4 regions of the Streptomyces sp. NPDC053367 genome follow, and region 4 is predicted to be linked to each of the others. Evidence: riboswitches for the same ligand, from Rfam matches in the RefSeq annotation. Region 4 holds a riboswitch; each other region holds the start of a gene.
What was found. A riboswitch is a leader RNA that binds a small molecule or an ion and turns the genes downstream of it on or off. The one in region 4 is predicted to bind cyclic di-AMP.
Positions count from the first base shown of each region.

Region 1: it holds a riboswitch for cyclic di-AMP, as region 4 does, so the genes downstream of both, ACIGXJ_RS27970 (M23 family metallopeptidase) here and ACIGXJ_RS26430 (NlpC/P60 family protein) in region 4, are expected to answer to the same signal.
Region 2: it holds a riboswitch for cyclic di-AMP, as region 4 does, so the genes downstream of both, ACIGXJ_RS09665 (M23 family metallopeptidase) here and ACIGXJ_RS26430 (NlpC/P60 family protein) in region 4, are expected to answer to the same signal.
Region 3: it holds a riboswitch for cyclic di-AMP, as region 4 does, so the genes downstream of both, ACIGXJ_RS31940 (peptidoglycan DD-metalloendopeptidase family protein) here and ACIGXJ_RS26430 (NlpC/P60 family protein) in region 4, are expected to answer to the same signal.

Region 1 is NZ_JBITYN010000010.1:262,228-269,407, reverse strand. It holds gene ACIGXJ_RS27980 (M16 family metallopeptidase) at 1-1,393, shown strand, start outside; gene ACIGXJ_RS27975 (M16 family metallopeptidase) at 1,390-2,778, shown strand; cyclic di-AMP (ydaO/yuaA leader) riboswitch at 2,993-3,157, shown strand; gene ACIGXJ_RS27970 (M23 family metallopeptidase) at 3,170-3,934, shown strand; gene ACIGXJ_RS27965 (GntR family transcriptional regulator) at 4,129-4,824, shown strand; gene ACIGXJ_RS27960 (HPr family phosphocarrier protein) at 4,975-5,256, opposite strand; gene ACIGXJ_RS27955 (GNAT family N-acetyltransferase) at 5,436-7,180, shown strand, end outside.
Region 2 is NZ_JBITYN010000003.1:19,222-26,401, reverse strand. It holds gene ribA (GTP cyclohydrolase II) at 1-285, opposite strand, end outside; gene ACIGXJ_RS09685 (MarR family winged helix-turn-helix transcriptional regulator) at 394-873, opposite strand; gene ACIGXJ_RS09680 (dihydrofolate reductase family protein) at 939-2,069, shown strand; tRNA gene ACIGXJ_RS09675 (tRNA-Met) at 2,167-2,240, shown strand; gene ACIGXJ_RS09670 (PP2C family protein-serine/threonine phosphatase) at 2,412-3,617, shown strand; cyclic di-AMP (ydaO/yuaA leader) riboswitch at 3,842-4,000, shown strand; gene ACIGXJ_RS09665 (M23 family metallopeptidase) at 4,012-5,070, shown strand; gene ACIGXJ_RS09660 (PrsW family intramembrane metalloprotease) at 5,096-6,508, opposite strand; gene trmB (tRNA (guanosine(46)-N7)-methyltransferase TrmB) at 6,560-7,180, opposite strand, start outside.
Region 3 is NZ_JBITYN010000013.1:85,399-92,578, forward strand. It holds gene dxs (1-deoxy-D-xylulose-5-phosphate synthase) at 1-702, shown strand, start outside; gene ACIGXJ_RS31920 (aspartate aminotransferase family protein) at 699-2,108, shown strand; gene ACIGXJ_RS31925 (helix-turn-helix domain-containing protein) at 2,170-2,811, shown strand; gene ACIGXJ_RS31930 (DUF6126 family protein) at 2,808-2,927, shown strand; gene ACIGXJ_RS31935 (tyrosine-protein phosphatase) at 2,949-3,746, opposite strand; cyclic di-AMP (ydaO/yuaA leader) riboswitch at 4,186-4,344, shown strand; gene ACIGXJ_RS31940 (peptidoglycan DD-metalloendopeptidase family protein) at 4,348-5,298, shown strand; gene ACIGXJ_RS31945 (SGNH/GDSL hydrolase family protein) at 5,549-6,334, shown strand; gene ACIGXJ_RS31950 (TetR/AcrR family transcriptional regulator) at 6,580-7,180, opposite strand, start outside.
Region 4 is NZ_JBITYN010000009.1:377,789-384,968, forward strand. It holds gene ACIGXJ_RS26420 (NlpC/P60 family protein) at 1-976, opposite strand, end outside; gene ACIGXJ_RS26425 (hypothetical protein) at 1,450-1,803, shown strand; gene ACIGXJ_RS26430 (NlpC/P60 family protein) at 2,145-3,353, opposite strand; cyclic di-AMP (ydaO/yuaA leader) riboswitch at 3,362-3,530, opposite strand; gene pcrA (DNA helicase PcrA) at 3,750-6,236, shown strand; gene ACIGXJ_RS26440 (peptidoglycan DD-metalloendopeptidase family protein) at 6,311-7,180, opposite strand, start outside.

The DNA.
Region 1 (7,180 bases), on a different contig from region 4:
CACGGCCACAGACCAGGCAGGCTCCGGCGGCCTGACAGCGACCGAGCACCGCCTGGCCAACGGCCTGCGCGTGGTGCTCTCCGAGGACCATCTGACCCCGGTCGCGGCGGTGTGCCTCTGGTACGACGTCGGCTCCCGCCACGAGGTCGAGGGACGCACCGGTCTGGCTCACCTCTTCGAGCACCTGATGTTCCAGGGCTCGGCCCAGGTCAAGGGCAACGGCCACTTCGAGCTGGTGCAGGGGGCGGGCGGCTCCCTCAACGGCACCACCAGCTTCGAGCGCACCAACTACTTCGAGACCATGCCCGCCCACCAGCTGGAGCTCGCCCTCTGGCTGGAGGCCGACCGCATGGGCTCCCTGCTCGCCGCCCTCGACGACGAGTCCATGGAGAACCAGCGCGACGTCGTCAAGAACGAGCGCCGCCAGCGCTACGACAACGTGCCCTACGGCACCGCGTTCGAGAAGCTGACCGCCCTCGCCTACCCGGAGGGCCACCCCTACCACCACACGCCGATCGGCTCGATGGCCGACCTGGACGCGGCGACGCTGGAGGACGCGCGCGCGTTCTTCCGCACCTACTACGCGCCCAACAACGCCGTGCTGTCCGTGGTCGGCGACATCGACCCCGAGCAGACGCTCGCCTGGGTCGAGAAGTACTTCGGCTCCATCCCGGCCCACGACGGCAAGCCCGCCCCGCGCGACGGCACGCTGCCCGACATCATCGGCGAGCAGCTGCGCCAGGTCGTCGAGGAAGAGGTGCCCGCGCGGGCGCTGATGGCGGCCTACCGGCTGCCGCAGGACGGCACACGCGCGTGCGACGCCGCCGACCTGGCGCTGACCGTCCTCGGCGGCGGCGAGTCCTCCCGCCTCTACAACCGGCTCGTACGACGCGACCGTACGGCCGTCGCGGCCGGCTTCGGCCTGCTGCGCCTGGCCGGGGCGCCCTCGCTGGGCTGGCTGGACGTGAAGACCTCCGGTGACGTCGAGGTGCCCGTCATCGAGGCCGCCATCGACGAGGAGCTCGCCCGGTTCGCCGAGGAGGGCCCGACCGCCGAGGAGATGGAGCGCGCCCAGGCACAGCTGGAGCGCGAGTGGCTGGACCGGCTCGGCACGGTCGCGGGCCGCGCCGACGAACTGTGCCGCTACGCCGTCCTGTTCGGCGACCCGCAGCTCGCCCTGACCGCCGTACAGCGTGTCCTGGAGGTGACGGCCGACGAGGTCCGCGAGGTCGCCGCGGCGCGGCTGCGGCCCGACAACCGCGCGGTGCTCGTCTACGAGCCGCTGTCGCCCGAGTCCGCGGAGCACACCGAGGACGAGGACTTCCCCGAGGACCCGGAGGCCGAAGCCATGGTCGAGGCCGCCCACGACGACAACGAGGAGGCGGCGAAGTGACCGAGCTCGCCACGATGGACTTCCACCCGCAGCCCAAGCCGGGCGAGGCCAGGCCGTGGGCTTTCCCGGCGCCCACGCGCGGAACGCTCGACAACGGCCTGACGGTGCTGCGCTGCCACCGCCCCGGCCAGCAGGTCGTCGCCGTCGAGGTCCTCCTCGACGCGCCGCTCGACGCGGAGCCGGCCGCCCAGGAGGGCGTGGCCACGATCATGGCACGGGCCTTCTCCGAGGGCACCGACAAGCACTCCGCCGAGGAGTTCGCGGCCGAGCTGGAGCGCTGCGGCGCCACCCTCGACATGCACGCCGACCACCCCGGCGTGCGGCTCAGTCTGGAGGTCCCCGCCTCCCGCCTGGCCAAGGCCCTCGGTCTGGTCGCCGACGCCCTCAGGGCGCCCGCCTTCGCCGACGGCGAGATCGAGCGGCTGGTGCGCAACCGCCTCGACGAGATCCCGCACGAGATGGCCAACCCGGCCCGGCGCGCGGCCAAGGAGCTCTCGCGGCAGCTGTTCCCGCAGAGCTCGCGCATGTCGCGCCCGCGCCAGGGCAGCGAGGAGACGGTCGCCGCGATCGACTCCGCCGCCGTACGCGCCTTCTACGAGCGGCATGTGCGCCCCTCGACCGCCACCGCCGTGGTCGTCGGCGACCTGACGGACCTCGACCTGGACGCGCTGCTCGGCGAGACCCTCGGCGCCTGGACGGGCTCCAAGGCCGCGCCCCGGCCCGTGCCCCCGGTCAGCGCCGACGACACCGGCCGGGTCGTCATCGTGGACCGCCCCGGCGCCGTCCAGACGCAGTTGCTCATCGGCCGGGTCGGCCCCGACCGCCACGACCGCGTGTGGCCGGCCCAGGTGCTCGGCACGTACTGCCTCGGCGGCACCCTCACCTCCCGCCTGGACCGCGTCCTGCGCGAGGAGAAGGGCTACACCTACGGTGTGCGGTCCTTCGGACAGGTGCTGCGCTCCGCGCCCGACGGCAGCGGCGCGTCGATGCTCGCCATCAGCGGGTCCGTCGACACCCCCAACACCGGCCCCGCGCTCGCCGATCTGTGGACCGTGCTGCGCACGCTCGCGGCGGAGGGCCTCACCGACGCCGAGCGGGACGTTGCCGTGCAGAACCTCGTCGGGGTGGCGCCGCTGAAGTACGAGACGGCCGCCGCGGTCGCGAGCACCCTCGCCGACCAGGTCGAGCAGCACCTGCCCGACGACTTCCAGGCGACGCTGTATCAGCAGCTCGCCGCCACCGGCACGGTGGAGGCCACCGCGGCCGTCGTGAACGCCTTCCCGGTGGACCGGCTGGTGACGGTCCTCGTCGGCGACGCGGCGCAGATCAAGGAGCCCGTGGAGGCCCTCGGCATCGGTGAAGTCACCGTGGTGACCGCCGAGTAGGGCGGCGAATTCGCGCCACACACGCGTGGGGCCCTGGTGACCGGAGCGTCATCAGGGCCCCTCTTTGTCCGAGTTGGCCGTGAATTGCAGGAGATGCTGCCTGTCTGCCCTGTGGCGTGCGCTACAAAAAGCCTGATCCATTAGAGGATCGAACGATGATCCCCTTAGTGTCGTCCGGGCTGTCCGTCAGGCAGTGCGCCGCACCCGCGGCACCGGACAGTCATCGCCGAGTCCCCGTACGGCGCGAGCCAGGGGAGCCGGGGACCCATCGAAGTCCCTGGGGTGAATCGGACGCCCGCGCGTCACGCGAGGGGGTCCGTAGGAGACCTTCCTGCTCCGAACCCGTCAGCTAACCCGGTAGGCGAGAGGGAAGGAAAGGACAAGCCACTTCATGGCGTTCACGCGCGCCAACGGGAAGCACCGCCGTCCCAGCAGGATGCAGCGCACCACCGCCCGCGCGGCGGGCGTCGCGGCCCTCACCACCACCGGCGTCATCGGCACCCTCGCGGGCCCCGCCCTCGCCGCCGAGCCCGAGGCCGAGCAGACCGGCCTGCTGCCGGTCGTCACCATCGGCGACTCCGTGGCCGAGCAGATCGACGCCCAGGCCGCCGCACAGAAGCAGGCCGCCGAGGAAGCGCTCGCCGAGCAGCAGGCCGAAGAGGCCGCCGTCAAGCGCGCCGTGGCGCGGGCCGAGGCCGCCCGCGAGGCCAGGGAGCGCGCCGCCCGTGAGGCCGAGCGCAAGCGCCTGAACACCTTCGTGGCCCCGATCGCGGGCTCGTACGTCTCCACCGGCTACCAGGCCAGCAGCGCGCTGTGGTCCTCCGGCAGCCACACGGGCGTCGACTTCCACGCCGCCAGCGGCACCGTCGTCCAGTCCGTGGGCATGGGCACGGTCGTCGAGGCCGGCTGGGGCGGCGCGTACGGCAACCAGGTGGTCATCCAGATGCACGACGGCACGTACACCCAGTACGGCCACCTCTCCTCCATCTCCGTCGCCGTGGGCCAGTCGGTCGAGCCCGGTCAGCAGATCGGCCTGTCCGGCGCCACCGGCAACGTCACCGGCCCGCACCTGCACTTCGAGGCCCGCACCAGCCCGGAGTACGGCTCGGACATGGATCCGGTCGCCTACCTCCGCTCGCACGGTGTGAACATCTGACCGACAGGTTTTCCGCGAAAGCCCCGGCTCCCGCAGCCGGGGCTTTCGGCGTTCCCGCCGCCCCGCTCCGGCCGATTGACCAAAAAATATCCATGGATTCCGGCTCGCCGTCGGAAATGCGGCCGCATTGCAATAGAGTCGCTGAACACACGTCAATCGTCGACGTTTCACGGGGATTAAGGCGGAGGTCGGTCATGCGTGTTCCGGCGCACTCGGTATGCACGGCGATCCGGGACGACATCGTCGCGGGCGTCCACGAACGCGGCAGCCGGCTCACCGAGGAACTGCTCGCGCGCCGCTACGGCGTCTCGCGCGTGCCCGTCCGGGAGGCGCTGCGCACGCTGGAGGCGGAGGGCTTCGTCGTCACCCGGCGGCACGCGGGCGCGTGCGTGGCAGAACCCACCGAGCAGGAGGCCGCCGACCTGCTGGAGATGCGCATGCTGCTGGAGCCGCTGAGCGCCTCACGGGCCGCCCAGCGCCGTACCGAGGCCCATCTGAAGGTGCTGCGCGGCCTCGTCCGGCTGGGCCAGGAGCGGGCCAGGCGGGGCAGCAGCGAGGATCTGCGCTCGCTCGGCGGCTGGTTCCACGAGACGCTGGCCCAGGCCTCCGGCAGCCCCGCCCTGGTGTCGGTGCTGACCCAGCTGCGGCACAAGATCGCCTGGATGTACACCACGGACGCACCGACGGGGCCCGTGGACTCCTGGGCCGAGCACGGCGCGATCGTGGACGCCGTCGCGCGCGGGGACGGTGAACGCGCGCGGGCGATCACCGCGCTGCACACCGAACGGGCGATTGCCGCGCACCGGCTGCGCTTTTCCGGGGGCGCCGACCGCGCCGACCGTGTGAGGACTTCGCAACATCCCGTAAACATGTCGGGCGTGCGGCATTAACACGAGCGCCGTATACAAAGAGGAGTAATTTCCTGGGGGTTTATTCATGCTGCCCGGGAGTCTATTTCTCCCGCGCGTGAACTCCCCCTGAACGGGGAAATGCGAAGGGCTCGCCCGGTAATGCGGACGAGCCCTTCGGTGTCGGATTCCTCAGACGGTCTCGGGAAGCTCCTCAAGGCCTTCGGCGACCAGCTTGGCCAGGCGGTCGAGGGCGGCGTCCGCGCCCTCGGCGTCGGAGGCCAGGACGATCTCCTCGCCGCCCTGGGCGCCGAGGCCGAGGACGGCCAGCATGGAGGCCGCGTTGACGGGGTTGCCGTCGGCCTTGGCGATCGTCACGGGGACGCCTGCGGCCGTGGCGGCTCGGACGAAGATGGAAGCGGGGCGGGCGTGGAGGCCCTCGGCCCAGCCGACGTTGACGCGGCGCTCAGCCATGTGTTGCTGCCCTTCAGTGCTCAGGGTTGTCTAGACCAGTGTTCCACACGTGAAGCGTCTCCGGGACGGGCCTGTCTCCCGCTCCCGGGGCGGCGGCCGGACCGCGGCCTCGGTCCGGACCCCGCGTCCTCACAGACTGCCCCGCGCCGTTGTCGTACGCGAGCCGTACTCTGGGCCCCATGCAGAGCGCGCCGGACCGGCAGGAGTACCCCGCCCACTGGGAAGCCGACGTGGTGCTGCGCGACGGCGGCACCGCGCGCATCCGCCCCATCACCGTCGACGACGCCGAGCGCCTGGTCAGCTTCTACGAGCAGGTCTCGGACGAGTCGAAGTACTACCGCTTCTTCGCGCCCTACCCGCGCCTGTCCGCCAAGGACGTCCACCGCTTCACGCACCACGACTTCGTGGACCGGGTGGGACTCGCGGCCACCATCGGCGGCGAGTTCATCGCCACCGTGCGCTACGACCGCATCGGCCCCCAGGGGCTGCCCGCGTCCGCACCCGCCGACGAGGCCGAGGTCGCCTTCCTGGTCCAGGACGCCCACCAGGGGCGCGGGGTCGCCTCCGCCCTCCTGGAGCACATCGCGGCCGTCGCCCGCGAGCGCGGCATCCGCCGCTTCGCCGCCGAGGTGCTGCCCGCCAACACCAAGATGATCAAGGTGTTCACGGACGCCGGCTACACCCAGAAGCGCAGCTTCGAGGACGGCGTCGTCCGCCTGGAGTTCGACCTCGAGCCCACCGACCGCTCCGTCGCCGTGCAGCACGCGCGCGAGCAGCGCGCCGAGGCCCGTTCCGTACGGCGGCTGCTCGCGCCCGGCTCCGTCGCCGTCGTCGGTGTCGGCCGCACCCCCGGCGCAGTCGGCCGCGGCATCCTCGACAACATCCGCGAGGCCGGCTTCACCGGACAGCTCTACGCCGTCAACCGCGCATTCCCCGAGGAAATGAAGGAAGTCGACGGCATCCCGGCCCACCGCTCCGTGCGGGACATCCCCGGCCCGGTCGACCTCGCCGTCGTCGCAGTCCCCGCCGAGCGGGTGCCCGACGTCGTCGCCGAGTGCGGCGAGCACGGCGTACAGGGACTCGTCGTGATCTCCGCCGGATACGCCGAGAGCGGCCCCGACGGCCGCGAGCGCCAGCGCGAACTCGTCCGCCACGCGCGCGCGTACGGCATGCGGATCATCGGGCCCAACGCCTTCGGGATCATCAACACCTCGCCCGAGGTGAACCTCAACGCCTCCCTCGCCCCCGAACCGCCCCGCCCCGGCCGCATCGGACTGTTCACCCAGTCCGGCGCCATCGGCGTGGCCCTGCTGTCCCGGCTGCACCGGCGCGGCGGCGGCGTCACCGGCGTCACCGGCGTGTCCACCTTCGTTTCCGCGGGCAACCGCGCGGACGTCTCCGGCAACGACGTCGTGCAGTACTGGTACGACGACCCGGACACCGACGTCGCCCTGATGTACCTGGAGTCCATCGGCAACCCGCGCAAGTTCACCCGCCTCGCCCGGCGCACGGCGGCCATGAAGCCCCTGGTCGTCGTCCAGGGCGCCCGGCACGGCGGCGCCGCCCCCCAGGGGCACGCCGTACGGGCGACCCGGCTGCCGCACGAGACGGTGTCGGCCCTGCTGCGGCAGGCCGGGGTGATCCGCGTCGACACCATCACCGAACTGGTGGACGCCGGGCTGCTGCTCGCCCGCCAGCCGCTGCCGGGCGGGCCGCGGGTGGCGATCCTCGGCAACTCGGAGTCGCTGGGCCTGCTGACGTACGACGCGTGTCTGTCCGAGGGGCTGGAGCCGCTGCCGCCGCTGGACCTGACGACGGGAGCGAGCGCGGGGGACTTCCGGCGGGCGTTGTCGCGGGCCCTGGCGGACGACTCCTGCGACGCCGTCGTGGTCACCGCGATCCCCGCGATCGGGGAGGGGACCCC
Region 2 (7,180 bases), on a different contig from region 4:
GTGGAGCAGGACGCCGCCGCGCTCGGCTATGCGCTCGACCGACTCGCGCAGCTGGGGGCCGCAGTCGCAGCGGGCCGAGCCGAACACGTCGCCGGTGAGGCACTCGGAGTGCAGGCGGACCAGGGGGGTCCCGGCGCCCGGCTCGCCCAGGATCACCGCCAGGTGCTCGGCGCCGTCCGCCAGCCCGTGGAAGGTCACCAGCTCGGCGTCGACGCGGTAGCCGTCGGCGAAGCTCAGCGGGACCCGGACGCGGGCGCGCTGGGTGGCGGCGGGCAGGTCGGGCATGGGATCTCCGTCCGGTCGGCGGGCACGGCGGCATGCTTCAGATTTGAAGCAGCTGCGGACACGAACCTAGCCCGTGCTTGAAACTTTAAGCAACCGGAGTGGCGCATCTCACGAGCGGCGCAGCCACGGCACGTCGTCGTCCTCCTCCGCGCCCTGGATGGCCGTGCAGATCTCCTCCAGCTGCCCCACCTGCTCCGGTGCCAGCCGGTCGAACAGGCGCCTGCGGACCGTCTCGACATGGCCGGGTGCCGTGCGCTCCAGGACCGACATGCCCTGCGCCGTCAGCGCGGCGATGCTGCCGCGCCGGTCCGAGGGGCAGCCCTCGCGGGCCACCAGGCCGTCCTTCTCCAGACGGGCGACGCCGTACGTCAGCCTGCTGCGGGTGATCTTCAGTGCCCCGGCCAGCTCCGTCATGCGCAGCCGCCGCTCGGGCGCCTCGGACAGGGTGGCCAGGATGGAGTAGTACAGATGAGGCATGCCGGCGTCCTGCTGGAGCTGCCGGTCCAGCGCGTCCTCCAGGAGGTGCGTCGCGGCGACGTAGGCGCGCCAGGCGCGCTGCTCGTCGGGGGTGAGCCAGCGGGTCGTCATGCCGCCAGTGTAGGTTTGCTTCAAACTTGAACCAAGTTCACCTCTTTGAGGGAGACCGCGCACCGATGCCGTACCCGTACGTCCTCCTCTCCGCCGCCGTCTCCCTCGACGGCTACCTCGACGACACCGGCCCCGACCGCCTGCTGCTCTCCTCCCCGGCCGACTTCGACCGGGTCGACGCCGTACGGGCCTCCTGCGACGCGATCCTCGTGGGCGCAGGCACCCTGCGCGCCGACAACCCCCGGCTGCTGGTCAACTCCGCCGAGCGGCGCGCCGCCCGGGCGGCCGAGGGCCGGCCCGAGTTCCCGCTGAAGGTCTGCGTCAGCGCCACCGGCGACCTCGACCCCGCCGCCCGCTTCTGGCACACCGGCGGCGAGAAGGTCCTGTACACGACCGAGAAGGGCGCCGAGCGCGCCGGGCGGGCGGGGATCGCCGCCGACGTCGTCGCCCTCGGCCCGGCGCTCGACTGGCGGGCCGTCCTGGAGCATCTGCACGACGTACGAGGAGTGCGGCGGCTCATGGTCGAGGGCGGCGGCACCGTCCACACCCAGCTGCTCCGGCAGCAGCTCGCCGACGAACTCCAGCTCGTCCTCGCGCCCCTGCTGGTCGGCACGCCCGAGGCACCCCGGCTGTTCGGGCCCGGCGGCTACCAGGGCGGGCGGCTGCGGCTGGTCGAGACGCGGCGGATCGAGGACGTGGTGCTCATGCGCTACGAGCCCACCGCGCCCGGCACGGCAGGCACCGCCGTGCCCGCCGACCGGCACTGGCTCGCCCTCGCCTGCGAGCTGGCGGCCATGTGCCCGCCGTCGCAGAGCGCCTTCAGCGTGGGTGCGGTCGTGGTCGCCGCGGACGGGACCGAGCTGGCCCGCGGCCACTCCCGCGAGGGCGACGACCCCGTGGTGCACGCCGAGGAGGCCGCCCTCGCCAAGATCGACCCGGCGGACCCCCGGCTGCCCGGCGCCACCGTCTACTCCAGCCTCGAACCCTGCGCCCGGCGCGCCTCCCGGCCGGCACCCTGCGCCCGGCTGATCCTCGACGCCGGTGTACGCCGGGTGGTCACCGCCTGGCGGGAGCCCGACACCTTCGTCGCCGACGCGGACGGCAGCGGGCTGCTCGCCTCCCAGGGGGTCGACGTCGTCGTCCTGCCGGAGTACGAGGAGCGGGCCAAGGCGCCCAACGCGCATCTGCCCGGCTGACCCGCGACCGGCCCCGGAAGCGAAACCCGCAGGTCAGAGGGGTGGGCCTAAACGTTTCGCTTTCTGTCCCGCAGATGGCGTACACTGGTTTCACCGACGCGGGGTGGAGCAGCTCGGTAGCTCGCTGGGCTCATAACCCAGAGGTCGCAGGTTCAAATCCTGTCCCCGCTACTGAAGACTCAGGGCCGGTGTCCATGCAGATGGACACCGGCCCTGAGTCGTTCCCGCAGACGCTGTCGCCCGGGTGGACCACCCCGCTCGCCGCCCCGCGCCCGCCACGGCAAGGCTGGACGGACGGGGCCCGACGCGCGGCCCGCGACGACATGCTCTGCGGGAGTACGAGTGGTGCCGCCTGGTGAGCTGTGGCCCGAGCCGAGGGACGCGAGCGCGCACCGAGGGGCTGCCGAGCGGACCGGTGCGCACCTCGCGCGGCCACCGCGCCCGCGCCGCAGGCGGCGGCCCGACGGGCGGCGGCTCACCTTCATCCGCACCTGCGTCCGCGCCCTGCCCGCCCTGCTCATCGCCGGCGGCGCCGCCTACGACTGGCTCACCCCGGCCGCGTACGCCGCGGTCCCCTTCTTCACCGCGGCCCCCCTCGTCGCCGCCCCGCTCTACTCCCGGCGCGGCACGCTGCTCACCGGGGCCGCCGCGATCGTCGTCGTCCTGGGCGTGCACCTGCTGATGGGGATCGTCCTGGACGTCGATTCGGTCACCGAGCTGGTCACCGTGGTGACGGTGTCGGCCCTGGCCGTCGTCATCAACGTCCTGGTGCGCCGCAGCGACGAGCGGCTCGCCTCCGCGCGGGCGATCGCCGAGGCCGCCCAGCGGGCCGTCCTGCCCGAACCGGCCGAGCGGATCGGCGAGTTCGAGATCGCCGCGCGCTACGAGGCGGCGCAGGCGGACGCCTTCATCGGCGGCGACCTGTACGCGGTGCAGGACAGCCCCCACGGGGTGCGGCTCATCGTCGGGGACGTCCGCGGCAAGGGCATGGGCGCGGTGTCCGCGGTCGCCGTCGTCATCGGGGCGTTCCGGGAGGCGGCCGAGCAGGAGGCCACCCTGGAGGCGGTCGCCCGGCGGCTGGACCGCGCCCTGGACCGGGAGGGCGCACGGCGCGAAGGGCCGGACGCCCACGAGGGGTTCACCACGGCCGTGCTCGCCGAACTCCCGCACGGCGACGGTGTCGTACGCCTCGTCAACCGCGGCCACCCCGCCCCGCTGGTGCTGCACGTCAACGGCACGCTGGACGCCCTCGCCGCCCGCCGGACCGCGCTGCCGCTCGGGATGAGCGAGCTCGGCGGCCGGCCGGACCACGCCGAGGAGCACCCCTTCCCCGCCGGAGCCACCCTGCTGCTCCACACCGACGGCCTGTCCGAGGCGCGCGACGCCCGCGGGAGGTTCTACGACCCCGAGGCGCGGCTCGCCGGACGCACCTTCCGTGGCCCCGGCCATCTGCTGCGCACCCTCGCGGAGGAGGTCCGCCGGCACACGGGCGGCGCCCTCACCGACGACATGGCGCTGCTCGCCGTACGGCGCCCGGCCCCGAAGTGACGTGCTGTGACCGGACGAGCGCCCTGCGCATAACATCTGAGTCACCATCAAAAACTCGTACGGTGCTGAGCCGGGGTCAACTCGCCCGTTTTTCGCCGTCCGTGGGCCGTACGTCCCGGCCGGGAAGTTTAATGATCAAGCCGAACGGCTTGGAATTGCGGCCCCGGTTCTATTAACGTCCGATAACGCAGCGCGGTCGTCCCAGCCGTCACAAGAGACGGCTCCGTGCGCACGCGCCGAATCCCGTCAGGGAACCGGGGAACCACCAACTTGGGGTGAATCGGGCGTATTTCGCCGTGGACACACGGTCGCATATACGCGCGTAGGAGACCTTCCTGCTCCGAACCCGTCAGCTAACCCGGTAGGCGAGAAGGAAGGAAAGGAGCACGCCCACGTGGCGTCCAACCGCCCTGCCCCGCACGTCCCGTTCGTGCCGGGCCAGCGCACCGCCGAGACCGAGGAAACGTTCGTCTACGGCGGCCACCCCACCGACGAGGGACCGTGGGAGGAGTGGAACCCCACCGCGGACTCCGTCCGCCCCGTCCGCGGCCGCCACCGCGTCGCCAAGCAGCGCGGCGGACTCGCCCGCAGCTCCACCGTCCTCGGCGTCGGCGTCATAGCCGCCGTGGGCGCCGGCGGCATGGCCAGCGCCCAGTCCGGCAAGCCGCCGGTCGCCATCTCCATGCCCGACCTGCCCTCCATCGGCTCCCTCATCTCCGACGGCGACGCGCCCGCCGAGGAGACCACCGAGGCCGTCGCCCCGCTCAGCAGCCTCGGCACCGACACCGCCGACACCGCCACCGAGGGCACCGCCGACGCCGGCGAGGCACTGCGCGCCCGGATCATGGCCCAGGCCGCCCAGCAGCAGGACCAGGCCGACACCAAGGCCGCGGAGGCCGCCCAGGCCGCGGCTCAGGCAGCCGCCGAGAAGGCCGCGGCCGAGGCCGCCGCCCAGGCCGAGAAGGAGGCGGAGGCCAAGGCCGCCGCCGCGAAGGCCGCCGCGGAGGAAGAGGCCCGCAAGAAGGCCGAGGCCGAGCGCCTCGCCGAGCTGGCCCGCCAGTACACGCTGCCGACCTCCTCGTACACGATCACCTCCACCTACGGCCAGGCCGGCTCCATGTGGTCCTCCGGCTACCACACCGGCCTCGACTTCGCCGCGCCCACCGGCACGCCGATCAAGGCCGTCCACACCGGCACGATCACCGAGGCCGGCTGGAGCGGGTCGTACGGCTACAGCACCGTGCTCACCCTCGAGGACGGCACCGAGATCCGCTACGCCCACCAGTCCTCGATCAACGTCAGCGTCGGCCAGCAGGTCAACACCGGCGACGTCATCGGACGGGTCGGCGCCACCGGCAACGTCACCGGACCGCACCTGCACCTCGAGGTCCACATCGACGGGGCCGGCGTGGACCCCATGGCCTGGCTGCGCGACCGGGGCCTGAACCCCTGACGCCCCTGCGGCCGGCGCGACGGCTTCACTGAAACCCCGGCGGTCCTGACGGCAACCCCCCGACGTCAGGGCTGCCGGTTTCGTCGTGCGCGGCCCCGCTCCAGGAGCGGTACGGGTTGTACGCGGGGTACTGCGGGTGGGCCGGGTGCAGCGGCTGGGCCGGATGGGGCCGGCCCCCGTAGCCGTACCCGTGGTACGCCGGGACGGGTGCCGTGGCGCGTGCCGCGTACTGCAGGGCCGGGCGGGCGACCTCGTGCCGGCTCCACAGCTCGCCCAGCAGTTCCCGCTCCCGTACGGCGAAGTCGGCGCCGGCTCCGCCGCGGCGTGCGCGGTGGCGCAGGAAGGCCAGGGACGTGGCGTACGCCTCGTACTGCGCCACGGCTCGCTTCGCCTGCCTGCCCAGGTGATGGCCGGCGTACTCGCGGGCCAGCCGGCGGGCGCGCATCGAGCCGAGCGCGTACGGCTCCGCCGGGGTCAGCCAGCCCGCCACGACGTACGGCGGGAGTTCCTCGCGGACCGTGCGCAGCTCGCGCTGCCGGGTCCAGATCACCAGCCAGGTCAGCAGCCCGAACGCGGGCACCATGAAGACCCCGTACACCGCGAAGAACCCGTAGTCGCCGAAGGTCGCCGAGCCGTTCCACAGCGCGTGCATGCCCATCGCCAGGAGGAGGCCCGAGAGGGGCAGCGCCGTGCGGCGCAGGGTCCGGCGTTCGCCGGCGAGGGCGGCGATGCCGAAGCCGATGCCGGTCAGGACGGTGAACAGCGGGTGCGCGAACGGCGACATGATCACGCGGACGAAGAAGGTCGCGGCGGTGACCGACGCGATGCCGGTGTCACCGGTGAGCTGGTCGGTGCCGAAGGCGTTGCCCAGGTAGAGGATGTTCTCCGTGAACGCGAAGCCGGTCGCGGTGACACCGGCGATGACGACGCCGTCGACGATTCCCGTGAAGTCCGCTCTGCGGAACAGGAACAGCAGCAGGATCGCGGCGGCCTTCGCGGACTCCTCCACGACCGGCGCTATCACCGTGGCGCCCAGGGTGTCGGCGCTGGACGGGTCGGCCGTCGCCGTCGCTATCCAGCGCGTCGCGAAGCTGTTCGCCACGATCGCGATCAGTGCCGCCGCGCAGGCCCCCCAGGCGAAGCAGAACAGCAGATTGCGCCAGGGGCCCGGCTCCACCCGGTCCAGCCAGCGGAAGACGGCTATGAGCAGGGGGACGGGCAGCACCGCGAGCCCCAGACCCACCAGGAAGCCGTCCGTGCCGGTCTGCTCGCGCACCAGAGCCAGGATGACGAGCCCGGACAGCGCCAGCAGGGTGATCAGCGCGCCGTAGCGCACCCAGCCGCGTTGCCACCAGTGCGGGTGCCGTGGGCCGCCGGCCGGGCCCGGGGGACGGGGCGGATACGCCGGGTGAGCCGGATACGGGGGACAGGTGGCCACGACATCGACCCTAACGAGACAGGGGCGCCGGCCGCAGGCGGGTGAGCGGGCTCAGGCGCCGGTGGGGGGTTGGGGTTCGGCTGTGTGCTGTACGCGACGGAAGAGCAGGTCGTTCACCACATGTCCCTTGTCCAGTCCCTGGCCCTCGAAACGGGTCAGCGGCCGGAAGCCGGGGCGTGGCGCGAAGCCGCCGCCGGGCTGGGTGTTCTCGAAGTCGGGGTGCGCGGTGAGCACCTCCAGCATCTGCTCCGCGTACGGTTCCCAGTCCGTCGCGCAGTGCACCAGCGCGCCCGGCCTGAGGCGGGTGGCGGCCAGGCTCAGGAACTCGGGCTGGATCAGACGCCGCTTGTGGTGGCGCTTCTTCGGCCAGGGGTCCGGGAAGTAGACGCGCAGGCCGTCGAGGGAGTCCGGGCCGAGCATCTCGCGCAGCAGGATGATCGCGTCGCCGTTGGCGACCCGGATGTTGGTGAGGCCGCCTCGGTCGGCCAGGCCCAGGAGGTTGCCCTGGCCGGGTGTGTGGACGTCCACCGCGAGGATGTTGGTGTCCGGGTCGGCGGCGGCCATCTGGGCGGTGGCCTCGCCCATGCCGAAGCCGATCTCCAGCACGACGGGGTGGTCGTTGCCGAACAGCTCGCCCAGGTCGGGGATCTTGTGGCCGTCGATGTCCAGGCC
Region 3 (7,180 bases), on a different contig from region 4:
CAGCTCCTGATGGACGTCGCCCTGCACCGCTGCGGGGTCACCTTCGTGCTGGACCGCGCCGGGGTCACGGGCGTCGACGGGGCCTCGCACAACGGCATGTGGGACATGTCCGTCCTCCAGGTCGTGCCGGGCCTCAGGATCGCCGCCCCGCGCGACGCCGGGCAGCTGCGCGCCCAGTTGCGCGAGGCGGTCGCCGTGGACGACGCGCCGACGCTGGTGCGCTTCCCCAAGGAGTCCGCCGGCCCGGAGATCCCGGCCGTCGGGCGGGTGGGCGGCATGGACGTCCTGCACCGCGCGGAGGACCCCCAGGTGCTGCTGGTGGCCGTCGGCGTGATGGCCCCGGTGTGCCTCCAGGCGGCCGAGCTGCTCCAGGCCCGCGGCATCGGCTGCACGGTGGTGGACCCCCGCTGGGTCAAGCCCGTCGACCCCGCGCTGCCCGGACTCGCCGCCGAGCACCGGCTGGTGGCGGTCGTCGAGGACAACAGCCGGGCCGCCGGGGTCGGTTCGGCCGTCGCCCTGGCACTCGGTGACGCCGACGTGGACGTACCGGTCAGGAGATTCGGCGTCCCCGAGCAGTTCCTCGCGCACGCCAAGCGGGGTGAGGTGCTGGCCGACATCGGGCTGACGCCCGTCGAGATCGCGGGGCGGATCGGTGCGAGCCTGGCCCCGAAGGAGGAGCCGTCGGAGGGGAGACTCGCATGACCACCACCGAACCCGCCGCCGGGACAGGGCAGTTCGACCTCGGCAGACTCCTCGCCGAGCGGGCCGGCGAACGCTACGAGCTGCACACCAGGTACCTCAACCACCAGCTCCCGCGCATGCTGCACACCATCGGCTTCGACAAGGTCTACGAGCGGGCCGAGGGCGCCTACTTCTGGGACGCCGACGGCAACGACTACCTCGACATGCTCGCCGGGTTCGGGGTGATGGGCCTCGGCCGGCACCACCCGGTGGTCCGCAAGGCGCTGCACGACGTCCTGGACGCCTCCCTCGCCGACCTCACCCGCTTCGACTGCCAGCCACTGCCGGGCCTGCTCGCCGAGAAGCTGCTCGCGCACAGCCCGCACCTGGACCGGGTGTTCTTCGGCAACAGCGGCACCGAGGCGGTGGAGACCGCCCTGAAGTTCGCCCGCCGCGCCACGGGCAAGCCGCGCGTCCTGTACTGCGAGCACGCCTTCCACGGCCTGACCACCGGCTCCCTGTCCGTGAACGGCGAGGACGGCTTCCGCGACGGCTTCGCCCCGCTGCTGCCCGACACCGCCGTCCCCCTAGGCGATCTCGACGCACTCGCGGGGGAGTTGCGGAAGGGCGACGTGGCCGCGCTCATCGTCGAGCCCATCCAGGGCAAGGGCGTCCACGAGGCCCCGCCCGGCTATCTGCGCGCCGCACAGGAACTGCTGCACCGGCACAAGGCGCTGCTCATCGCCGACGAGGTGCAGACCGGGCTCGGCCGGACCGGCGACTTCTACGCCCACCAGCACGAGGACGGCGTGGAACCGGACCTGGTGTGCGTCGCCAAGGCACTGTCCGGCGGATACGTCCCCGTCGGCGCCACCCTCGGCAAGGACTGGATCTTCAAGAAGGTCTACTCGTCCATGGACCGCGTCCTGGTGCACTCGGCGAGCTTCGGCTCCAACGCCCAGGCCATGGCGGCCGGCCTGGCGGTGCTGTCCGTCATGGAGGACGAGGAGATCGTCGCGAACGCCCGGGCCACCGGCGAGCTGCTGAGGTCCCGGCTCGCCGCGCTGGTCGACAGGTACGAGCTGCTCGCCGACGTACGAGGCCGGGGGCTGATGATCGGCATCGAGTTCGGCCGGCCGAAGTCGCTGAAGCTGCGCAGCCGCTGGGCCATGCTCCAGGCCGCCCGCAAGGGACTGTTCGCGCAGATGGTCGTCGTCCCGCTGCTCCAACGGCACCGGATCCTCACCCAGGTGTCGGGCGACCACCTGGAGGTGATCAAGCTGATCCCGCCGCTGATCATCGGGGAGAAGGAGGTCGACCGGTTCGTCGGCGCCTTCACCGAGGTGATGGACGACGCGCACAGCGGGGGCGGGCTGATGTGGGACTTCGGCAGGACGCTGGTGAAGCAGGCGGTGGTCAACCGCTGAGGCTTTTGCCTCTGAGGCAAGAAATTTGCCCGAGAGGCAAGGTTGCGGCTGAATGGAGAGCATGAGCTCTCCCGAGACCGAGCCCACCGCGGACCGGCCGGCCCCCGACACGCCGGTGGGCGACCTGCCCGCCGTCGCGCCCCAGCTGCGCGCCCTGCGCCGCCGGGCCTCCCTCACGCTGGAGGCCGCGGCGCGCTCCGCCGGGCTCTCGCCCGCGCATCTGTCCCGGCTGGAGACCGGGCAGCGCCAGGCCTCGCTGCCGATGCTGCTCGCGCTCGCCAGGATCTACGGTACGACCGTCTCCGAGCTGCTGGGCGAGCGGGTCGCCGACCGGGACGCCGTCGTACGGGCCGCCGACATGGAGCCGACCCGGGCGGGCGGCTGGACGTACTGGCAGGCCGGCGCGCCCGGCCGCGGTATGCAGGCCCTGCGGGTGCACGTGCCGTACGGCTCCCAGGGCGACATCGTGCGGGTGCACCCCGGTGAGGAGTGGCTGCACGTCCTGACGGGACGCCTGCGGCTGCGCCTCGGCGACACCGCGCAACTCCTCGGGCCCGGGGACAGCGCGCACTTCGACTCGCTGACCCCGCACCGCATCGCCGCCGAGGACGAGGGCGGCGTCGACCTCCTCTTCGTCCACACCCTGCTGCAGAGCCCCACGGCCGCCTTGTGCCTGGGCCCCATGACGAGAGACACGCCATGAGCGACATCGAACAGAAATTCCCGCGCACCCTGTGGGTCCGGCTGCTGATCTACATCGTGGCCGGGCACGTCTTCGCCGGGTTCCTCTATCTGCTGTTCGAGGTCGGAGCCAAGTAGGCGGCCGCCCGTTCGGGCTCCTCAGTCGAGCAGCCGGTCCCGCAGCCGCTCGCGGGTCTCGGGCGTCACGCCGAGTCCCCGCCGCAGGTAGGTGTCGACCTCGCCCCAGGTCTCCTCAATGGTCTCCAGCGCCGCCGTGAGGTACTCCGCGCGCGCGTCGAAGAGCGGGCTGAGCAGCTCCATGACCTCCGGCGAGTAGGCGGTGGCCGCGTCACCGCCGCGGTGCACCTTGTAGCGGCGGTGCTTGGCGTTGGACTCCAGGTAGTCGGCGAGGACCGCGTCGCGCTCGACGCCCAGGGCCAGCAGGGTCACGGCGATCGACAGGCCGGCACGGTCCTTGCCCGCCGCGCAGTGCATCAGGGCCGGGACGCTGTCCTCGGCGAGCGCGTGCAGCACCTGGGAGTGCTCGGAGGTGCGCTCTTTGATCATCTTCCGGTACGAGGCGATCATCCGGCCGGCCGCCTTGCCGTCGGCGAGGATCTCCCGCAGCTGGTCCAGGTCGCCGTCGCGGACCATCTTCCAGAACTCGGCGCCGTCGGCCGGGTCGCTCAGCGGCAGGTTGAGGTTGCGCACGCCCGGCAGCTCGACGTCCGGGCCCTCCAGCTTCTGGTCCGCCGCGTTGCGGAAGTCGAAGATCGTGTGCAGGCCAAGTGAGGCGAGGAAGGCCGCGTCCTCGGCGGTCGCGTGCGCGAGGTGGCCGCTGCGGAAGAGCACGCCGTGGCGCACCCGGCGTCCGTCGACGGTCGGCAGTCCGCCCACGTCACGGAAATTACGGACTCCGGCCAGCTCCGGCTCGGTCGACGGGACCTGCTGCGTCACGTGGGGCTCCCTCCGGTCGGGCCCCGCCGGCGCGGCTCGACCGACGGGCTCGCTCATGACCATACGACCGACCTTACGACACGGCCTCGGGGGGACATGTATGCGCCGCTTCTCCTCTCACGCCACATCTGGGCTTTCTGTCCGAATTAGTGCCTTCATTCCAACTCGCTCTGGAATAAAGGAACGTGGAGCATCGTCACGTGAGGAGCGTCATACACGTGACCGTGAGTCGCCCGTCATGCTCACGTAATCAAGGTGCTTTTCAAGGGTGTTTGGCGAATGCGCCGCGGCTGAAATGCACGGAGGGTGACCGGGAATTGCCACTAAGGATCAAGAAGAAGCCCTTCGGGTGGAACCTCTTGCTTGTCCCTTTGCGTCTTGGTCGCTTACGTTCGCCACCGATCCGGACGGACGCCTAATCCTGCCGCCGCCCGGAGCCCGCGCAAACCCACCCGTGTACGGCAGGAGCGGGGGACCCACAGGTTCAATCGCCTGTTCCGGTCTCCGGAACGGCTCGGGGTAAAGCCGCGCCCGTCGCGGCCGGACATCTCCAGTCCGCACCCGACAGCTCACCTCGCAGGCGCCGGAGAGGAAAAAGCCCATGCCCGCGAAGGGTAAGCACCGCCGTCCCAAGGCCCAGCGCCTGACCCGTTCGATCGCCGTCGCCGGTACCGGTGGCGCCGCACTCGCCCTGCCGCTTCTGGCGGCCACCGGTGCGAACGCCGCGACCGGACAGTCCGTCCCCGACAAGGCCGTCAGCGCGGCCGCCACGGTCCAGAAGGCCGCCGTGAACACCAAGGCCGTCGAGAAGAAGGCCGCCGCGACCCCGCGCACGTACACCGTGAAGATCGGCGACTACCTCTCGAAGATCGCCCAGGAGCAGCACGTCAGCGGTGGCTGGCAGAAGCTGTACCAGGACAACCGCGAGGCCGTCGGCAGCGACCCGTCCCTGATCCACCCGGGCCTGAAGCTCGCGCTCGGCAAGAAGGCGGCGGCCACGCAGTCCTCCGACGCCGCCGAGAGGAAGACCTCCGCGCCGAAGGCCGCCGAGGCGCCGAAGCCGGCCGCGCAGTCCGCCGAGACCACCGAGGCCCCGAAGCCCGCCGAGTCCACCGCCACCCAGGCGGACACCACCGCGGCGAGCGGTTACACCGCCCCCGTGTCCGGGGCCGGTGTCGGCACCGCCTACCGCGTGGCGGGCAGCATGTGGTCCAGCGGCTACCACACCGGCGCCGACTTCGTCGTCCCGACCGGCACCTCGCTCAAGGCGGTCGGCGCGGGCACCGTGGTCTCCGCGGGCTGGGGCGGCGCGTACGGCAACCAGGTCGTCATCAAGCTCAGCGACGGCTACTACGCCCAGTACGCCCACCTCTCCTCGCTCTCCGTCTCGGCCGGGCAGACGGTGACCGCCGGGCAGCAGGTCGGCCTCTCCGGCGCGACCGGCAACGTGACCGGCCCGCACCTGCACTTCGAGATCCGCACCACCCCGGACTACGGCTCGGACGTGGACCCGATCGCCTACCTCCGCTCGCACGGCGTCGCCATCGGCTGACGCCCACCGTGCACCCGCCGAAGGCCGGACCCCGATCCCCGGGTCCGGCCTTCGGCGCGTCCCTGGTGCACCCACCCCCGGGCGGCCGCACCCCAACAGGACCGGAGCAGGGGTTATTCCCGGACCTGACGACACTTTGGGAGTGGCTTATCTCACCGCCCGTCAACCCCGGCCTACGGTCGCGTAGGTCACATTCGAAGGTGAATCATGGGCCGACGTGGCAGACGATTCGAAGAGTGACAGCAGATCAGTGATCGGGTCGTACGTGGCGCTGGGGGACAGCTTCACCGAGGGTGTCGGCGACCCCGGCCCCGACGGGGCGTTCGTCGGCTGGGCCGACCGGTTCGCGGTGCTGCTCGCCGACCGACGGCCCGAAGGCGACTTCGAGTACACCAACCTCGCCGTACGGGGGAAGCTGCTCGACCAGATCGTGGCGGACCAGGTGCCCCGGGCGGTGGAACTCGCCCCGGACCTGGTCAGCTTCTGCGCCGGAGGCAACGACATCCTCCGGCCCGGCACCGACCCCGACGACGTCGCCGAGCGCTTCGAGCGGGCGGTCGCCGTACTCACCGAGGCGGCCGGCACGGTGATGGTGACGACCGGCTTCGACACCCGGGGCGTCCCCCTCCTGAAGCATCTGCGCGGCAAGATCGCGACGTACAACGGCCATGTGCGGGCCATCGCCGACCGCTACGGCTGCCCGGTGCTCGACCTGTGGTCCCTCAGGTCCGTCCAGGACCGCCGCGCCTGGGACCACGACCGGCTCCACCTCTCGCCCGAGGGCCACACCCGCGTCGCCCTGCGCGCCGGACAGGCCCTCGGTCTGGAGATCCCGGCCGACCCCGAGCAGCCCTGGCCGCCCCTCCCGCCCCGCGGCACCCTCGAAGTCCGCCGCGACGACGTCCAGTGGGCCCGCGAGTACCTCGTCCCCTGGATCGGGCGCCGCCTGCGCGGGGAGTCCTCCGGGGACCATGTAACGGCCAAGGGCACGCTGAAGCCGGACCAGATCAAGCTCCGCATCGGCATCGTCGCCTGAGGGACCGACACCCCGCGCCCCGCTGGGTCGGATCGGCGCGGGGGCCGGCCCTAGGGGGCGTCTCGCCGATCATGCCGGGCTCCCGGCGCCCGGCACCGCGCCTCGCCGCGTTGTCGTCAGTCGCCGACTTCCCCACTCTCGGCTCCGCTCGAGCGGGGACCCCATCGCGTCGACGCCCTCCTCCGCCTTGCGGTGCACGGCACCGGACGCCGCTCGCTGATCCGGCCTGATCGACGAGACACCCCCTAGGAGGTCAACGCCTCGACGGACAGCCCCAGTTCCCGGGCCAGCGCCTCGTCCACCCATCCCGTCGCCCGGGCCCGGGACACCGCGCCCGGGTACGACGTCAGCTGCACCGCGAGGCCGTCGAGCAGCGCGGTCAGCCGCAGGGCGCTGGCCGTCGGGTCGGGACACCGGAACTCGCCCGCCGCCACGCCCTCGGCGATGACCTCCGTGAGCGCGGCCTTCCACCGCCGGTCGAGGTCGCGTGTGACGTCCCGCAGGGCCGGCTCGCGCAGGGCGGCCGCCCAGCCCTCGATCCACAGCCGCCAGCCCTTGGCCTGCCCGGTGGGGGCGTACCAGCGCACGGCCGCCCGCAGCCGCCGCAGCGCGGAGGTGCGGCGGCCGAGCAGCCCCCGCAGACGGGCCAGGTCCGCCTCGGCCGCGTGGGAGAACGCGGCGGCGACCAGCTTCTCCTTCGTCGAGAAGTGGTAGAGCACCAGCGCGTTGCTCACACCCAGGGCCGCGGCGACGTCGGCGATCCGCACCGCGGCCACGCCCCGAGCCTCGATCTGCTCGACGGCGGCCCGCAGCAGCTCCTCGCGCCGCTCCTCCACGCTCAACCGC
Region 4 (7,180 bases):
CATGGCTGATGGCGGAGTAGAAGAACACCAGGTCGCCGGGGAGGAGTTCGGAGCGGGAGACACGGCGGCCGGCGCCGATCTGCGCGTAGGTGGTGCGGGGCAGCTCGACGCCGGCGGAGCGGTAGGCGGCCAGGACGAGGCCGGAGCAGTCGAAGGCGTCCGGGCCGGTGGCGCCCCAGACGTAGGGGCTGCCGAGCTTGCTGTAGGCGTAGGAGACGGCGGCCGCGGCGCGCGAGTCCGGGGCGGTGGCGGTGGCTGTGGTGGACGTCGGGGCGAGGGCCTGGAGGTCGGGGCGGGAGGCCGTCGCGTCGCGTGAGGCTCGGGGCGTCGTGGCGGTGGCGTCCTGGCCGGTCACCTCGGTCCGCTCCTCTGCCGTGAGGCGGGACAGCAGTCGGCGGGCCGCGTCGAGTTTGCCGGTGACGGTGCGGCGGTGGCGTTGCAGCTCGGCCTGGCGGGACTTCAGCGAGGTCAGCTCGATGCGTGCGGCGCCGCGCAGTTGCTCGAACTCGCGGAGCCGGTCGCGGACCCGGTGTACGGCGGCGGACTGGCGGTCGCCGGCGCGTTCGGCGAAGGCGGCGTGGTCGAGGTACTCGTCGGGGTCGGCGGAGAGGGCGAGGCTCAGCGCCGGGTCGAGGCCGCCCTGGCGGTACTGGGCGGCGGCCATCGAACCCAGTTCCTCGCGAGCGGAGTTGAGCTTGTCCTGCTTGCGGGCCGCCTCGTCGCGCAGTTCCTCGAGCCGCTGCTCGGCGGCGTCGACCTCCTCCTTGGCGCCGTTGTACTTCTCGGTGGCCACCTCGGCCTCCTGATACAGCCGGTCCACCTGGGCCTTGACCTGCGCCGGGGTCAGGTCCGGGGCCGCCTGCCCGGTGCCGTCGAAGACGGTGGCGGTCGCCGCTCCCGCGAGGGCGAGCGTGGCCGCCGTACGGGCCGTACTGCCGCCGGCCGGGCGCTGTCTGGGCTTGCGGTGCGCTGCCACGACCTGCACGTCCTTTCCTGGGACCGCCGGAACCCCGCGAACGCGGTAGGTACGGCCGCCAGGGGGAGCGGCGTGCGGGTCGGGGACGGCCCGCGCGTCCGGCGGCGCCCGCACAGGGGGGAGCGGACACCGCCGGACTTCTCGGCGGTGGTGTCCGGCTGCCGCCCCTGGCCCGGGCGGCGGTGGGGAGCCGGTCACCTGGGGGAGGACGCTAGACCCGGATATGACAGCCGGGTAACACGATGTACGGAAGTGTCGGGAGGGGACCGGTGGGCGACCGGATCTGTCCGGGTCACAGGATCGGGTCGGTCGACTTCTCGGGGTGCGCTGACCGATGTGGCCGTTCCGGTGCTGGTGGGAAGGCTGGGGTGCTATGCGGCGCATATATGCGGCGGCGCACCGGGCGGAACGGCCTGCGCATGGGCGGGCCCGGTGTACCGGCGCGGTGGAGGCGCTGATTAGGCTCCGGCCTCATGGACGTACTCATCCATCTCTTCGTGGGCCTGCACATCATCGGCATCGCCTCGCTCCTGGGCGGCTTCCTCACTCAGATGAAGGCGATGGGCCAGGGCACTGCCCGCTTCGTCCCGGCGATGCTGCACGGCGCCCTGACGATGCTGGTCACCGGCGTGATCCTGGTCGGCCTCAACCAGGCCGACGACCAGTCGGTGAACAACATCAAGATCGGCGTGAAGCTGGCCCTGCTGATCGTGATCCTGGGGCTCGTCTATGTGAAGCGGGACGAGGAGAAGGTGGACAAGGGGCTGTTCGGCCTGGTCGGCCTGCTGACCACGGCGAACATCTTCATCGCGGTGCTCTGGACCTGACCGGCCCCTCGCGGCGCGGGGCGCGGCCCGCCGGAACACCGAGCCCGACCTCCAGGGCTTCCCGCGCCTGACCACCACCGTCAGGCACTGCCGGTGTCACGCCGCGGCCGGGGCCACCTCGGCCGCCACCCGGGCAGCCCCGCAGCAGTCGTACGACGAGATCCGCGGACGGCGTCGAGCCCGCTGCCGTCAGGGCCCGCCGTCCGCAAGGCTCCCCGGCTGGAAGGGCCCGCTGTCCGCAGGCCCCGCCCGTCCGCAAGGCCTCTTGGCCGCGAAGGCTCCCGGCCGGAAGGCCCGCCGCCCCGAGGTCCGTGGGCCCGAGGCTCCCGGCCGAGCCGCGGTCAGGCCGGACGTACCACGCTGTGGATCGAGGACTCCCCGTCGTAGTAGACGGACTCCTCGCGGACGTACGCGCCCGGCTTGGGGGCGTGGATCATCATGCCGTTGCCGACGTAGATGCCGACGTGCGTGACATCGGCGTAGAAGAAGACGAGGTCACCGGGCTGGGCGTCCGACAGGGAGACCGTGGTGCCGGCGTTGACCTGGTCGTAGGTGACGCGCGGGATGTCCACGCCCGCCGCCTTCCAGGCCGCCTGGGTGAGGCCGGAGCAGTCGTAGGAGTCGGGGCCGGTCGCGCCCCAGACGTACGGCTTGCCGATCTGGGCGCGGGCGAAGGCGAGCGCCTTCTCGGCCTTGCCCGCGTAGGTGGAGTCGGTCGGCGTCGAAGACTCGGAAGTGCCGGTGCCGGTACCGGTGGACGTCGACGTGTCGCCGGTCCCGGTCTCCTGCGCGGCATCCTGCTGCGCCGCCGCCTCGGCCGCCTCCCGCTGCCGCTCCTCCTCGGCCGCCTGCTGCGCGGCGAGCTCGGCGGCCTTGCGGGCGGCCTCCTCGCGCTTGCGTTCCTCGATCGCCGCGAGGCGGGCCTTCTCCTCGGCGGTCAGCCGCGACAGCAGCTCGCGCGCGTCGGAGAGCTTCTTCTGGACGGTCGCCTTGGCCGTCTGCAGCTCGGTCTGCGAGTCGGTGAGCGTCGACAGGCTCTGGGTGGCCTCGCGGCGCTTCTCCATGGTCGCGGACTGCTGGGTGATGTAGTCGTCGACCGCGTCCTTCTGGCGGCCGGTGAGACGGTCCATCAGCTGCGTCTGGTCGAAGTAGTCCTGCGGGGTGTCGGCGAGCAGGAGGGTCGCGGTGTCGGGCGCGGACGCGCCGGTGCGGTACTGGGCCGCGGCGAAGGAGCCGAGCTGCTCGCGCGCCTCGTTGAGCTGCTGGGTGCGCTCGGCCACGTCGTCGAGGAGGGAGTCGACGCGCTTGCGCTGCTTGGCGGTCCGTTCCTTGGCCGCGTTGTACTTCTCGGTCGCCGTCTCCGCCTGCCGGTAGAGATCGTCGACCTTCTTCTCGACCTCCTCCAGGCTCGGGCGGTCGTCGTCCGAGGGGCTGGCGTTGGCCGTCTGGGACAGCAGGGCCACGGAGGTCAGGGCGGCGGTGGCCAGCGCGGGGGTCCGTATGCCTGCGATGCGCGTCCCGGAGGGGCGCGCCTTGCGGTGCGACGCCAAGTGAGGCGACTCCTTCCATGCGCCGCCTACCGGGTTAGCTGTCGGGTTCGGGCGTCTGGTTTTGGAAGGCTTGCCCTACGGCGCGCTCCCGCGAGGGAGTGGGCCGATTCACCCCGGGATCGGTGGGTCCCCGGCTCCGGCGGCGCACGGGCGCACCGGACTCGGCGGAGGCCGCGCGGCCCGGCGACGTTCGCCGGTGGGGGTCGTACGGCCTGCCCGGCACGGTAGCCAACTCGTGTGGCCCGTGTGAAGGTTGATGGGTGATATGCCCGATACATTTTCGTGACCTTGGCATGCACGGGCTCAGAGCGACGCAGGCCGTGGCCCAGGGACTACGCAGAGTAGTTCTCGGGACCGGGACCCGTTGTCAGTGGGGACCCCTAGACTCGTAGAGCGATGAGCAGCCTCTTTGACGACAGCTTCCTGGCGGACCTCCAGGCCCCTCGCGGGCACGACGAGGGGCCCCCGCCGCCGCCCGAGGACGATCACGCTCCGGAGCAGCTTCCGGACGATCTGTTCGGCGGGAAGTTCGACGTGCCCCCGGACCGGGACGCCTACTACCGCGACGGCGCCCCGCGCCCGGCCCTGGACGCCGCAGCGCTGCTGGAGGGGCTGAACGAGAACCAGCGCGCCGCCGTCGTCCACTCCGGCACGCCCCTGCTCATCGTGGCCGGCGCCGGCTCCGGCAAGACCCGGGTGCTCACCCACCGCATCGCCCACCTGCTCGCCGAGCGGAACGTGCACCCCGGGCAGATCCTCGCGATCACCTTCACCAACAAGGCCGCGGGCGAGATGAAGGAGCGCGTCGAGCAGCTCGTCGGCCCCCGCGCGAACGGGATGTGGGTCATGACCTTCCACAGCGCGTGCGTACGCATCCTGCGCCGCGAGTCGAAGAAGCTCGGCTTCACCTCAAGTTTCTCCATCTACGACGCCGCCGACTCCAAGCGCCTGATGGCCCTGGTCTGCCGCGACCTCGACCTCGACCCCAAGCGCTTCCCGCCCAAGTCCTTCAGCGCCAAGATCAGCAACCTGAAGAACGAGCTGATCGACGAGGAGGACTTCGCCGCCCAGGCATCCGACGGCTTCGAGAAGACCCTCGCCCAGGCCTACGCCCTCTACCAGTCCCGGCTGCGCGAGGCGAACGCCCTCGACTTCGACGACCTGATCATGACGACGGTCAACCTGCTGCGCGCCTTCCCGGACGTCGCCGAGCACTACCGCCGCCGCTTCCGGCACGTCCTGGTCGACGAGTACCAGGACACCAACCACGCCCAGTACGCCCTGGTCCGCGAGCTGGTGGGGACGAGCGAGCATCCGGTCGACGTGCCGCCCGGCGAGTACGACGTGCCGCCCGCCGAGCTGTGCGTCGTCGGTGACGCCGACCAGTCGATCTACGCCTTCCGCGGCGCGACCATCCGCAACATCCTCCAGTTCGAGGAGGACTACCCGGACGCGACGACGATCCTGCTGGAGCAGAACTACCGCTCCACGCAGACGATCCTCTCCGCCGCCAACGCGGTCATCGAGCGCAACGAGTCCCGCCGGCCCAAGAACCTGTGGACCAACGCCGGCGCGGGCGCGCGCATCACCGGCTACGTCGCCGACACCGAACACGACGAGGCGCAGTTCGTCGCCGACGAGATAGACCGCCTCACGGACGCGGGCGACGCCAAGGCCGGCGACGTCGCCGTCTTCTACCGCACCAACGCCCAGTCCCGTGTCTTCGAAGAGGTCTTCATCCGCGTCGGCCTGCCCTACAAGGTCGTCGGCGGCGTCCGCTTCTACGAGCGCAAGGAGGTCCGGGACGTCCTCGCCTACCTGCGGGTTCTCGCCAACCCGGAGGACTCCGTCCCGCTGCGCCGCATCATCAACGTCCCCAAGCGCGGCATCGGCGAGCGCGCCGAGGCGATGATCGACGCCCTCGCCCAGCGCGAGAAGATCAGCTTCCCGCAGGCGCTCAAGCGGGTCGACGAGGCGTACGGCATGGCCGCGCGCTCCACGAACGCCGTCAAGCGGTTCAACACGCTGATGGAGGAGCTCCGCACGATCGTCGAGTCGGGCGCGGGCCCCGCCACCGTCCTGGAGGCCGTTCTGGAACGCACCGGCTACCTCGCCGAGCTCCAGGCCTCCACCGACCCGCAGGACGAGACCCGCATCGAGAACCTCCAGGAACTCGCCGCCGTGGCGCTGGAGTTCGAGCAGGAGTCGGAAGAGGGCGCCTCCGGCGGACTCGCCGCCTTCCTGGAGCGGGTCGCCCTCGTCGCCGACTCCGACCAGATCCCCGACGAGGACGAGGAAGGCTCCGGCGTCATCACCCTGATGACCCTGCACACCGCCAAGGGCCTGGAGTTCCCCGTCGTCTTCCTCACCGGCATGGAGGACGGCGTCTTCCCGCACATGCGCGCCCTCGGCCAGACCAAGGAGCTGGAGGAGGAGCGCCGCCTCGCCTACGTCGGCATCACACGCGCGCGTGAGCGGCTCTACCTCACCCGCGCCGCGATGCGCAGCGCCTGGGGGCAGCCGTCGTACAACCCGCCCTCCCGCTTCCTGGAGGAGATCCCTCCGCATCACGTGGACTGGAAGCGCACGGGTGCCACCGCGCCCATGTCCTCAGGCCCGGCCGCCGGGATCGCCGCGTCGCTGTCCTCCTCCCGTTCGCGTTCCTCGGCGTCGGGTGCGTCCGGCTTCGCCACGCGCCGCGGGGCGGCGGAGAAGCCGGTCGTCGGCCTCGCCGTCGGCGACCGCGTCACCCACGACCAGTTCGGGCTCGGCACGGTCATGGCCGTCAAGGGCACCGGCGCCAACGCCGAGGCGACGATCGACTTCGGCGACGCCAAGCCCAAGCGGCTGCTCCTGCGGTACGCGCCGGTGGAGAAGCTCTGAGCCCAGGGCATGAGTGAGCCCCGCTGTCCGGGACAGCGGGGCTCACCGAAACGCTCAAGGGCTACGACCAGGGGTTACGACGGCTCCAGGCCGTGGCTGCGCAGCCAGGACAGCGGGTCGATCGACGAACCGCCGCCCGGCCGCACCTCGAAGTGCAGGTGCGGGCCGGTGGAGTTGCCGGAGTTGCCGGAGTAGGCGATCTGGTCGCCCGCCTTCACCGTCGAACCGGACGGGACCTGATAGCTGGAGAGGTGGCAGTACCACGTCTCCGTGCCGTCCATCGCCGTCACGATCAGCATGTTGCCGTACGCGCTGTTCCACTGCGTCCGTACGGTGCCGTCGGTCGCGGCCATCACCGGAGTGCCGTACGAGACGGGGAAGTCGATGCCGGTGTGGAGCGACATCCAGTTGACGCCGGACTGGCCGTAGTAGGCGCTCAGCCCGTGCTGGGCGACCGGCAGCGCGAACTTGGGGCGCATCCGCTCCTTGCGTGCCGCTTCCTCAGCCGCCCGCTTCCGCTCCAGCTCCTGCTGCGCCTTGAGGTCGATGCGCTCCTGGGTACGGCTGGCACGGTCGGCGAAGTCGTCGGCCTCGGCGGTGAGGCTCGCCAGCTGGGTGTCGAGCTTGTTGTTGGCGGCGGACGGTTTCACCGGCGCCGCGTCCGGGGCGGCCTGCGCGGTGGTGTCCGTGCCGTCGCCGGTCAGCGTGCCCACCGAGGCCGCGGCGATCCCGGCGACCCCCATCACACACGCCGAGGGCACCGCCACGGTCAGCAGCGCGGAACGCTTGGCGGGCGTACGGCGCCGGGAGCGCGACCCGCTGCGCGTGGCGGCGCGCGAGGCGGGCGCGGCCGTCTCCTCCTGGTCGTCCAGAAGGCTCAGGGCGGGCAACTCGCCGGTGGCGCTGAGGCCGTCCTCGTCCTGCGCGACCGCATGGTCGTAGGC